2 regions of the Vibrio sp. 1402 genome follow, and region 2 is predicted to be linked to the other one. Evidence: predicted binding sites of a transcription regulator. Region 2 holds the regulator's gene; the other holds the start of a gene.
What was found. Region 2 encodes MetJ, which represses methionine synthesis genes. Its sites were predicted from a motif close to TTAGACNTNTANANGTCTAA; they were not measured.
Positions count from the first base shown of each region.

Region 1: metE (5-methyltetrahydropteroyltriglutamate--homocysteine S-methyltransferase) is a predicted target of MetJ. The motif match lies at 1,687-1,706, and genes of this name have one in related genera.

Region 1 covers NZ_JAWOWE010000004.1:346,512-350,942, forward strand. Annotated here, with positions in the region: gene metE (5-methyltetrahydropteroyltriglutamate--homocysteine S-methyltransferase) at 1-1,506, opposite strand, end outside; gene metR (HTH-type transcriptional regulator MetR) at 1,785-2,696, shown strand; gene R7044_RS10640 (DUF4250 domain-containing protein) at 2,718-2,918, opposite strand; gene R7044_RS10645 (hypothetical protein) at 3,071-3,781, opposite strand; gene R7044_RS10650 (EAL domain-containing protein) at 3,868-4,431, opposite strand, start outside.
Region 2 covers NZ_JAWOWE010000018.1:683-5,113, forward strand. Annotated here, with positions in the region: gene bfr (bacterioferritin) at 3-479, shown strand; gene R7044_RS21770 (malic enzyme-like NAD(P)-binding protein) at 686-1,963, shown strand; gene metJ (met regulon transcriptional regulator MetJ) at 2,076-2,396, opposite strand; gene R7044_RS21780 (O-succinylhomoserine (thiol)-lyase) at 2,622-3,782, shown strand; gene R7044_RS21785 (bifunctional aspartate kinase/homoserine dehydrogenase II) at 3,798-4,431, shown strand, end outside.

The DNA of each region.
Region 1 (4,431 bases), on a different contig from region 2:
GTTCTCAGCGAAGTATTCCACCATGTCGTTACGCTCTGCTTCACCATGAACTAGCACATCTAGGTCGAGCGCCTCTTGACGTTTTACTGCGTCAGCAATATGTCCTTTAAGTGCTTGGATATATTCAGACTCAGATAATTGACCTGTACGATAAGCGCTGCGCTGCACCCGGATTTCATCCGTTTGAGGAAAAGAGCCGATTGTCGTTGTTGGCAACAAAGGCAAGCCCAATACTTCAGCTTGATGCGCAGCACGCTCCGCGTAAGGTGCGCTGCGCTCGGCAAGTGACGCAGTAATACTGTTTAAACGTGCTTGAACTTGTGGCTTATTCACATGCGTTGCCGTTTTACGTGCTTTGATTGGCTGGCTGTAGGTATCACAAGCGAGAATCGCATCTTGATCACCATCGAGTGCGCGGCCAAGCAAGGCGACTTCTGTTACTTTTTGTTTTGCGAACGCAAACCAGCTTTTCACTTCCTCACTGAGTTCTGTTTCCTGTTCCAGATCAACCGGGCTATGTAGCAAAGAGCATGAGCTCGCAACCCAAAGGTTGTCGCCCAGTTTTTCTTTTACTGGCTGTAGACGTTCAAGTTGCGCACTCAAATCCGAGCGCCACACGTTACGACCGTTGACCACGCCAGCAGACAGCACCCACCCCTCCGGTAGTTTGGCAACCACGTCGTCAAGCTGCTGAGGCGCGGCAGATAAATCGATATGTAAACCATCCACTGGTAGCTTTACAATTTTGTCTAGCGTATCGCTTATAGAGTCAAAGTACGTCGTTAGCAGCACTTTTACATCGCTTCGAATCACTTGGTACGCTAGCTTGAACGCATCAGCCCATTTGCTTTCTAGCTCCAGTGACAAAATTGGCTCATCAATCTGAACCCACTCAACACCTTGACTTGCGAGCTTTGCCAAAATAGCTTGGTAAGCCGTAAGCAATCGTGGCAGTAGCGTCAGGCGATCGAACCCTTCTTCTACCTCTTTACCTAAGTAAAGATAACTGACTGGACCAAGCAAAACTGGCTTCACTTTATGCCCAGCTTGGGTTGCTTCGTTGACTTCTTCAAACAGTTGAGGCCAACTCACTTCAAATGTATCGTCCTTGCTAAATTCAGGTACGATGTAGTGGTAGTTTGTGTTGAACCATTTAGTCATATCCGATGCTGCAGCGCCCGCACAGCCGCAACCCGCTTGAGATTGACCGCGACCCACTTTGAATAGCGTATCCAAATCAGGGAAACCGTCTGCGTGACGTTTTGGCACGTGACCCAGTAACAACGTGGTCGTCAGTACATGATCGTACCAAGCAAAATCGCCAGCGGTGGTAAAACTCAAGCCAGCATCTGTTTGCGTTTGCCAGTTTTTAGCGCGCAGATCTGCTCCAACCTTTTTAAGCTCTGCTTGATCAATTTCTCCGCGCCAGTATTTTTCCTGAACGAATTTTAATTCTCGTTTTTCACCGATGCGTGGATAACCTAGTACGTGCGTTGTTGTAGCCATGTCCCTATTCCTTTTTCAATCTTGTTTAATTTGTTTGGGTCAGAGTATCTTTCGTCATGAAAGATGTCTGGATGGCTAAACTATCGCTCTCATCTGCGGTTTGAACAACGTCCATTTATTCAACTTGTTTATTAAAAAAATTCATCATGAGGCGACATGATTCGCAAATAAACACAACAAATAGACGTCTAGACGTTTACATATCCATTTTTTGTCGTTAAGTTATTTACACGATTGCTATTCTGTTCATAGCGAGCAACAAAGGATGAAAGGAATTCATGATAGAGCTAAAACATTTGCGGACACTCACTTCGCTTCGAGACACTGGCTCTCTAACGGCAACAGCGACCGCTTTACATCTCACTCAGTCGGCACTGTCTCATCAGATCAAAGATTTGGAGGCGCGAATTGGAGGGCAACTGTTCCTGAGAAAGACTCGTCCGGTGAAGTTCACTTCAGAGGGAGAAATCCTATTGCGTCTTGCAGAAGATATCCTTCCGAAACTCGCAAGAGCAGAAAATGATTTAGCGAGCTTGAAAGAAGACGTCAATGGCCGATTACATATGGCCATTGAATGTCACTCTTGCTTCCAATGGCTAATGCCTGCACTTAGGGAGTACCAACTTGCTTGGCCTAGCGTAACATTGGACTTTTCCTCTGGTTTTGGCTTTGAACCACTCCCAGCTCTATTGGCAGGCGAACTCGATCTCGTTATTACTTCCGATATCCAACCTCGATCCGAAGTCCACTACGAGCCTCTATTCGACTTTGAAATGCGTTTAATTACCGCAACCAACCACCCATTGGCGGAAAAAGAAATTATTGAGCCGCAAGATCTCGCAGATCAAACCATGCTCTCTTATCCGGTTCAAAAACAAAGGCTAGACGTCGTAAAACACTTTCTTCAGCCAGCAGGAATAGAACCTGCGAAATGGAAGCAAGCCGACAACACTCTCATGTTAGTTCAGATGGTCTCTGCTGGATTAGGGGTGGCGGCACTACCCAATTGGGCGATTTCTGAATTTTCTCGCCAAGGTCTTATTACCAGTAAACCTTTCGGCCAAGGCTTATGGCGTCGCTTGTTTGCTGCAACGCGTCACTCAGAGAAAGAAAAGCGTTACTTACAAGCTTTTTTCGCAACCGCGAGGCTACAATGTAAAAGCCACCTTGACGGAATCAAGGTGGCTTAAAAGATTTGGATTATGAAAGGCTTAGCGTTGATATGCTTTAAATTGGTTAGTCAATGGATCGTACTGATAACCGAGCATATCAAGCTTGCCGACTACAGACTCTACATCCATCTCATACACTGATACTAACTCGTCAAAACTGTCGCACTCTAAACGTAGCTTTTCGTTGACGATACCTAGCAAAATAGTGCTGTCCAGATTACCTACATTGCTTAAATCCATCGCGACTCTCCTCTTGGACAAGGTATATAAATAAGCGTAGTAGTAATCACGCGAATTTAAAGTGAGTGCGATCTAAAACGTGATCACCTTATACCCAAGCACCAAGAAAGCACTTGGATATAAGCCGTCTAGCTTTGTCTTTAGAATAGAGGTTAAGCCGCGAGAGAGAATAAACCTTGCAGGCTCGTCATCGACGCGAGTGCTAGCAACAAGGCAACGCTCAGTTGCACCTTTTCTGGTTTCTTATGCGTAAAAATATGCCAACACCACACAATAATTGAAGAAATTAACATAGCTAAAGACAGCAAGATTGGCTGTGTTGCAGCGTTCAGTGCAGCTTCATTTAACTGGTAAGAAGCAAACAACGTTGCGATGACTAATAGCATTCCAGACACAATGCCCGTAACTGGTAAAATACGGTGAAATGCCTGTAATCTGCTGCGAGCTATCGTAAGCAGCAATTGAGAAAATGACGCCCCAAGGAAAAATATCATTAGCGCTATCGCTATCGATGCTGGCCAGCTTGATTGCTCAAATACTTGAATACTCACATACGCAAAGGCCAAACCATTCGCTAAATACATCGCCCATAGTGGCCCTTTTTCACGCGTTTTCTTGGTTTGAACCTGAGAATAGAAGTAGAAAATAGCAAACACGATCATAAATGCTTCAATGCGAAGTGACGCAACAGCGAGCCACAATACAGCTACTGCAGGCAACATTTTATGAAGACGTCCTCGCTGACCAGGACAAATATCGCCCTTGATTAGAAGCAAAGTCAGTAGCGCTTGTGCGCCAAATAGCATCGGAGGGAAAGTAACCAGCAATTGTTGAATCATGTTGAATGCACGCTCAAAAGTCATTTTGGGGGGCGATAATATCAAATCAACTATCGCCAAACCACCGAAAGTCGGCCCCCAAATGAGCTAAAACGGTAAGACAATTTTATTCACAGAGAAGCAAGATACTTCAACGCGTCTTCCTGCGTTAAAACTCCACGGTACTCTTCTTTGGTATTACACAGTACCCAAGGGAAACGAATCCCGGTTTTAACCAACTCTCGAATAACAGAGACAGGTAAATCCTCATCAACCAACACAAATTCGGTGCTCATTATCTGATTAACAGGACGTTTCCAAATTCGGCTTTCTCGTTCAGTTTCTCGCTCTGTTCCCATCGAAGGCGTTAGGTGTAAATTCACCGTCTCTTTCGTAATTAACCCAACACAACGATTTTCATTGAGAACAACTAAAGGCGAGCTTGGATTCAAATTCATGTACTCCACTGCCAAGGAGAGCGGTTCTCCAGGGTCCATAGACCTGACTTGTTCATGGCTCAAAGATTGCAACACATCACTTTGCTTAGACTCAATCGCGATGTCAGAGAACAGATGCTCATAACTGTCCGCTTTATCCATCAAATCGACAGGCACGGCAGCAGAAAATAGAAAGCCCTGCATGTAATCGACACCGATTTCTGCCAATACTTGAAGTTCTTGCTTAGATTCCACGCC
Region 2 (4,431 bases):
TCATGAAAGGCGATCCAATCATCATTCAACATCTCAATAAAGTGCTCGGTAACGAGCTCGTCGCTATTAATCAGTATTTTCTTCACGCCCGAATGTATAAAGACTGGGGCTTAAAGCACCTAGCAGACAAGGAATATCACGAATCTATCGATGAGATGAAGCATGCCGATCATCTAATTGAGCGTATTTTGTTCCTTGAAGGCCTACCGAACCTACAAGATTTAGGTAAGTTGATGATTGGTGAAGATACCAAGGAAATGCTCGAGTGTGACTTAAAGCTTGAAATGGCGGCTATTCCAGATTTAAAAGATGCGATTGCCTACGCTGAAGACATTCGAGATTATGTGTCTCGAGATCTCTTCCAAGATATTCTTGAAGATGAAGAAGAACATGTTGATTGGCTAGAGACGCAACTTGGCTTGATTGAAATGTCTGGTATTGAGAATTATCTCCAAGCGCAATACGTGGACGAAGAGTAACGATACTTTCTAAGTTTGCATACTCCAATAATAGTAAGAAGAAAGAGCACCTGACTCGAAAATCGGGTGCTTAACCCCGTTATCTGGTCTAATCTCTTTTATTATCGGCTTTTTAAGGATATTGCTCGCAATCTTGCCTATGAAGTTTGATTTCTATCCGATAGAATTTATGCCCCCTTACCTAAAAATAAAAAAGAGAAACGTCCATGTCTGAAGACAACCACCAAGCAGCCACTCCAGAAGAAGAACATCGCCAAAAAGCATTGGATTACCATGCTTATCCAACTCCAGGAAAGATTGCTGTCGAACTGACAAAGCCTGCGGAAACGGCGGGTGATCTTGCCCTTGCATATAGCCCTGGTGTTGCAGAGCCAGTGCGTGAAATCGCACAAAACCCGGATAACGTGTACAAGTACACTGCAAAAGGGAACATGGTTGCTGTTATTTCTAACGGTACCGCTATTCTAGGTCTAGGTAACCTAGGTCCACTTGCATCTAAGCCAGTGATGGAAGGTAAAGCGTTACTGTTTAAGCGTTTTGCAGGTCTTGACTCTATTGATATTGAAGTTAAGCACCGCACGATCGATGAATTTGTTGATACTGTTGCGAGCATTGCAGACACTTTTGGCGGTATCAACCTTGAAGATATTAAAGCACCAGACTGTTTTGAGATTGAAAAGCGTCTGATTGAACGTTGTGATGTACCAGTATTCCACGATGATCAACATGGTACTGCTATTGTAACGGCAGCGGGTATGCTGAATGCAATCGAACTTCAAGGTAAGAAACTTGAAGATTCAACAATTGTTTGTCTTGGCGCTGGCGCTGCCGCTGTAGCGTGTATGGAGCTTCTGATCAAATGCGGCGCAATGCGCGAAAAAATCTACATGCTAGATCGCAAAGGTGTGATTCACACTCGTCGTGATGATCTTAATGAATATAAGCAGCTATTTGCGAACAATACAGATAAGCGCACACTAGAAGACGTGATTGAAGGTGCAGATCTGTTCCTAGGTGTATCTGGTCCAAACCTATTGCCAGCGGAAGCGTTGAAGTTGATGGCAGATAAGCCAATCGTATTCGCATGTTCTAACCCGGATCCTGAAATCAAGCCGGAACTTGCTCACGCAGTTCGTGATGACTTGATCATGGGTACTGGCCGTAGTGATTATCCTAACCAAGTTAACAACGTATTGTGTTTCCCATTCATTTTCCGCGGTGCTCTTGATGTGCGTGCAAGTGAAATCAATGATGAAATGAAACTTGCAGCCGTTGAGGCGATTCGTGAGCTAGCAAAAGAGCCTGTACCTGAAGCCGTATTGAAGGCTGCAGGTGTTGATAAGCTAGAGTTTGGTGCGGACTATATTATTCCAAAACCAATGGATTCACGTTTGCTACCACGTGTTGCAAAAGCGGTTGCTCAGGCGGCGGTTAATTCAGGTGTAGCTCGTATCGAGATGCCTGAAAACTACATGGCAGAGTAATATATCTTTCAGATGTGATACACAAAAATGGGACGCTATTGCGTCCCATTTTTTATGTCATTCATTTGGCTCGAGGCAAGAGTTATTACCTGAAACCTCTTATCAGGCTTTTTTATTCTTCGTCGAATGACTCAAATTCGATGCCCATTTCCGTCATCAGCGCTTTTACTTCTGTTGGAATATCATCAGGACGGTCTTTACGAAGGTCTTCATCTGTCGGAAGTGGCTGACCTGTGTACGCGTGCAAAAATGCCTCGCATAGCAATTCACTATTGGTTGCATGGCGTAAGTTATTGATCTGACGGCGAGTACGCTCATCAGTTAGCACCTTTAAAACTTTTAGCGGGATAGAGACGGTAATTTTTTTTACTTGTTCGCTTTTTTTGCCGTGCTCTGCATATGGGCTAATGTATTCGCCATTCCAGTCAGCCATTGCACACCTTCATTTATGTAATCGGTTAAAAATAATTTAGGTGCTGATTTTAGCTGCATTTACCGCCATAAGCAAAGACATATAGACGTCTAGAAGTGTTGACGTCTCATTTTTTGACGAGTAAAGTGAACATAACAGCAAAGGAAGCGTGTTGATCACTTTATGTTACTCATTAGATATAGCGCATTCCTATTTAGAAGTCATTACCCGTGAAAGGATACACCCATGAGCACTCGCAAACCTGCGACCATTGCAGTACGCACTGGTATTGAATCAGACAGCCAATATCATGCTGTCGTTCCACCTATTTATCTTTCCACTAACTATGGTTTTCCTGCTTTTGGTGAAGTGCCCAAGTATGATTACACACGATCTGGTAATCCAAACCGCGGACTGTTGGAAAGTGCGCTATCTGAACTCGAGTCTGGAAAAGGAGCGGTTGTTACTAACTGCGGTACGTCGGCATTAAATTTATGGGTTTCCGCTTTTCTCGGCCCAGATGATCTCATTATTGCTCCTCACGATTGTTATGGTGGTACCTATCGTCTTTTTAATACCCGAGCTAACAAAGGCGATTTTAAGGTTCAGTTTGTCGATCAATCAGACGAACAGGCTTTAGATGCTGCATTGGCACAAAAACCAAAACTCATTTTGCTAGAAACTCCGTCAAACCCTCTGGTTCGCGTAGTGGATATTGCAGCTACTTGTGAAAAAGCGAAACAAATCGGCGCGTTAGTTGCGGTGGACAATACCTTTTTGACACCCGTGTACCAAAAACCTTTAGAGCTAGGTGCGGATTTTGTTATCCACTCCACAACAAAGTACATCAACGGTCATTCGGACGTAATTGGTGGGGTAATCATCACCAACACAGAAGCGCATGCAGAAGAGCTTGCATGGTGGGGTAATTGTATTGGTGCAACGGGCACACCTTTCGATAGTTACATGACACTGCGAGGTATTCGTACGCTTGCTGCTCGTATGAGAGTACATGAAGAGAGCTCACAGCAGGTACTAGCTTACCTACAGAAACAAGCGTTAGTTAAAACTATCTATCATCCAAGCCTGCCGGAACATCCAGGTCACGACATTGCTAAAAAGCAGCAAACGGGCTTTGGCTCTATGTTGAGTTTTGAGTTTGCTGGTTCGTTTGAGCAGTTAAAGGTGTTTGTGAAAGAGCTCCAACTGTTTTCATTAGCAGAGTCATTAGGTGGTGTAGAAAGTTTGATTTGCCACCCAGCATCCATGACGCACCGTGCAATGGGTGAGGAGGCGCTGGCGGAGGCTGGGGTCTCTCATCAACTATTGCGTTTGTCTGTCGGTTTGGAAGATGCACAAGACCTCATCACAGATTTAGAACAAGCGTTCGCTAAAGCTACCCAGTAATAGGAGACGATAACAATGACTGTACAACGTCAGCTGCATAAGTTTGGTGGCAGTAGCTTAGCAAACCCAGAATGCTACTTACGCGTTGTGGGTATTCTCAAGGAGTATTCGACAGAAAATGATCTGGTGGTCGTCTCTGCTGCAGGAAAAACCACTAACCGCTTGATTGAGTTTTTGGAAGGGTTAAATAAAGATGGCCGAATTGCGCATGAAGCGCTTCAAAGCTTAAGACAGTTTCAAACTGAGCTAATAGAAAGCTTGTTGGAGAGTGAAGCAAAAGAAGAGCTGTTAGCTTTATTACATGATGAGTTCAGTACTCTCTCGGAGCTGACTGCACCACTCACTAATGCGCAAAAAGCCGCGGTACTGGGGCACGGAGAAGTATGGTCTGCTCGCCTATTGGCCGCGTTATTATCTCAACGTTCTATCCCTGCGGTTGCACAAGATGCACGAGCGTTTTTACGTGCAGAAGCGGGAACTCAACCAGAGGTTGATCGCGCTCGTTCATACCCTTTAATTAAAGAGATCCTCGCGCAGCATAACCATAAACGTGTGGTAATTACTGGCTTTATGGCTCAGAACGAGGCAGGAGAAACCATTCTACTTGGTCGTAACGGCTCTGACTATTCTGCAACGGTCATAGGCGCGC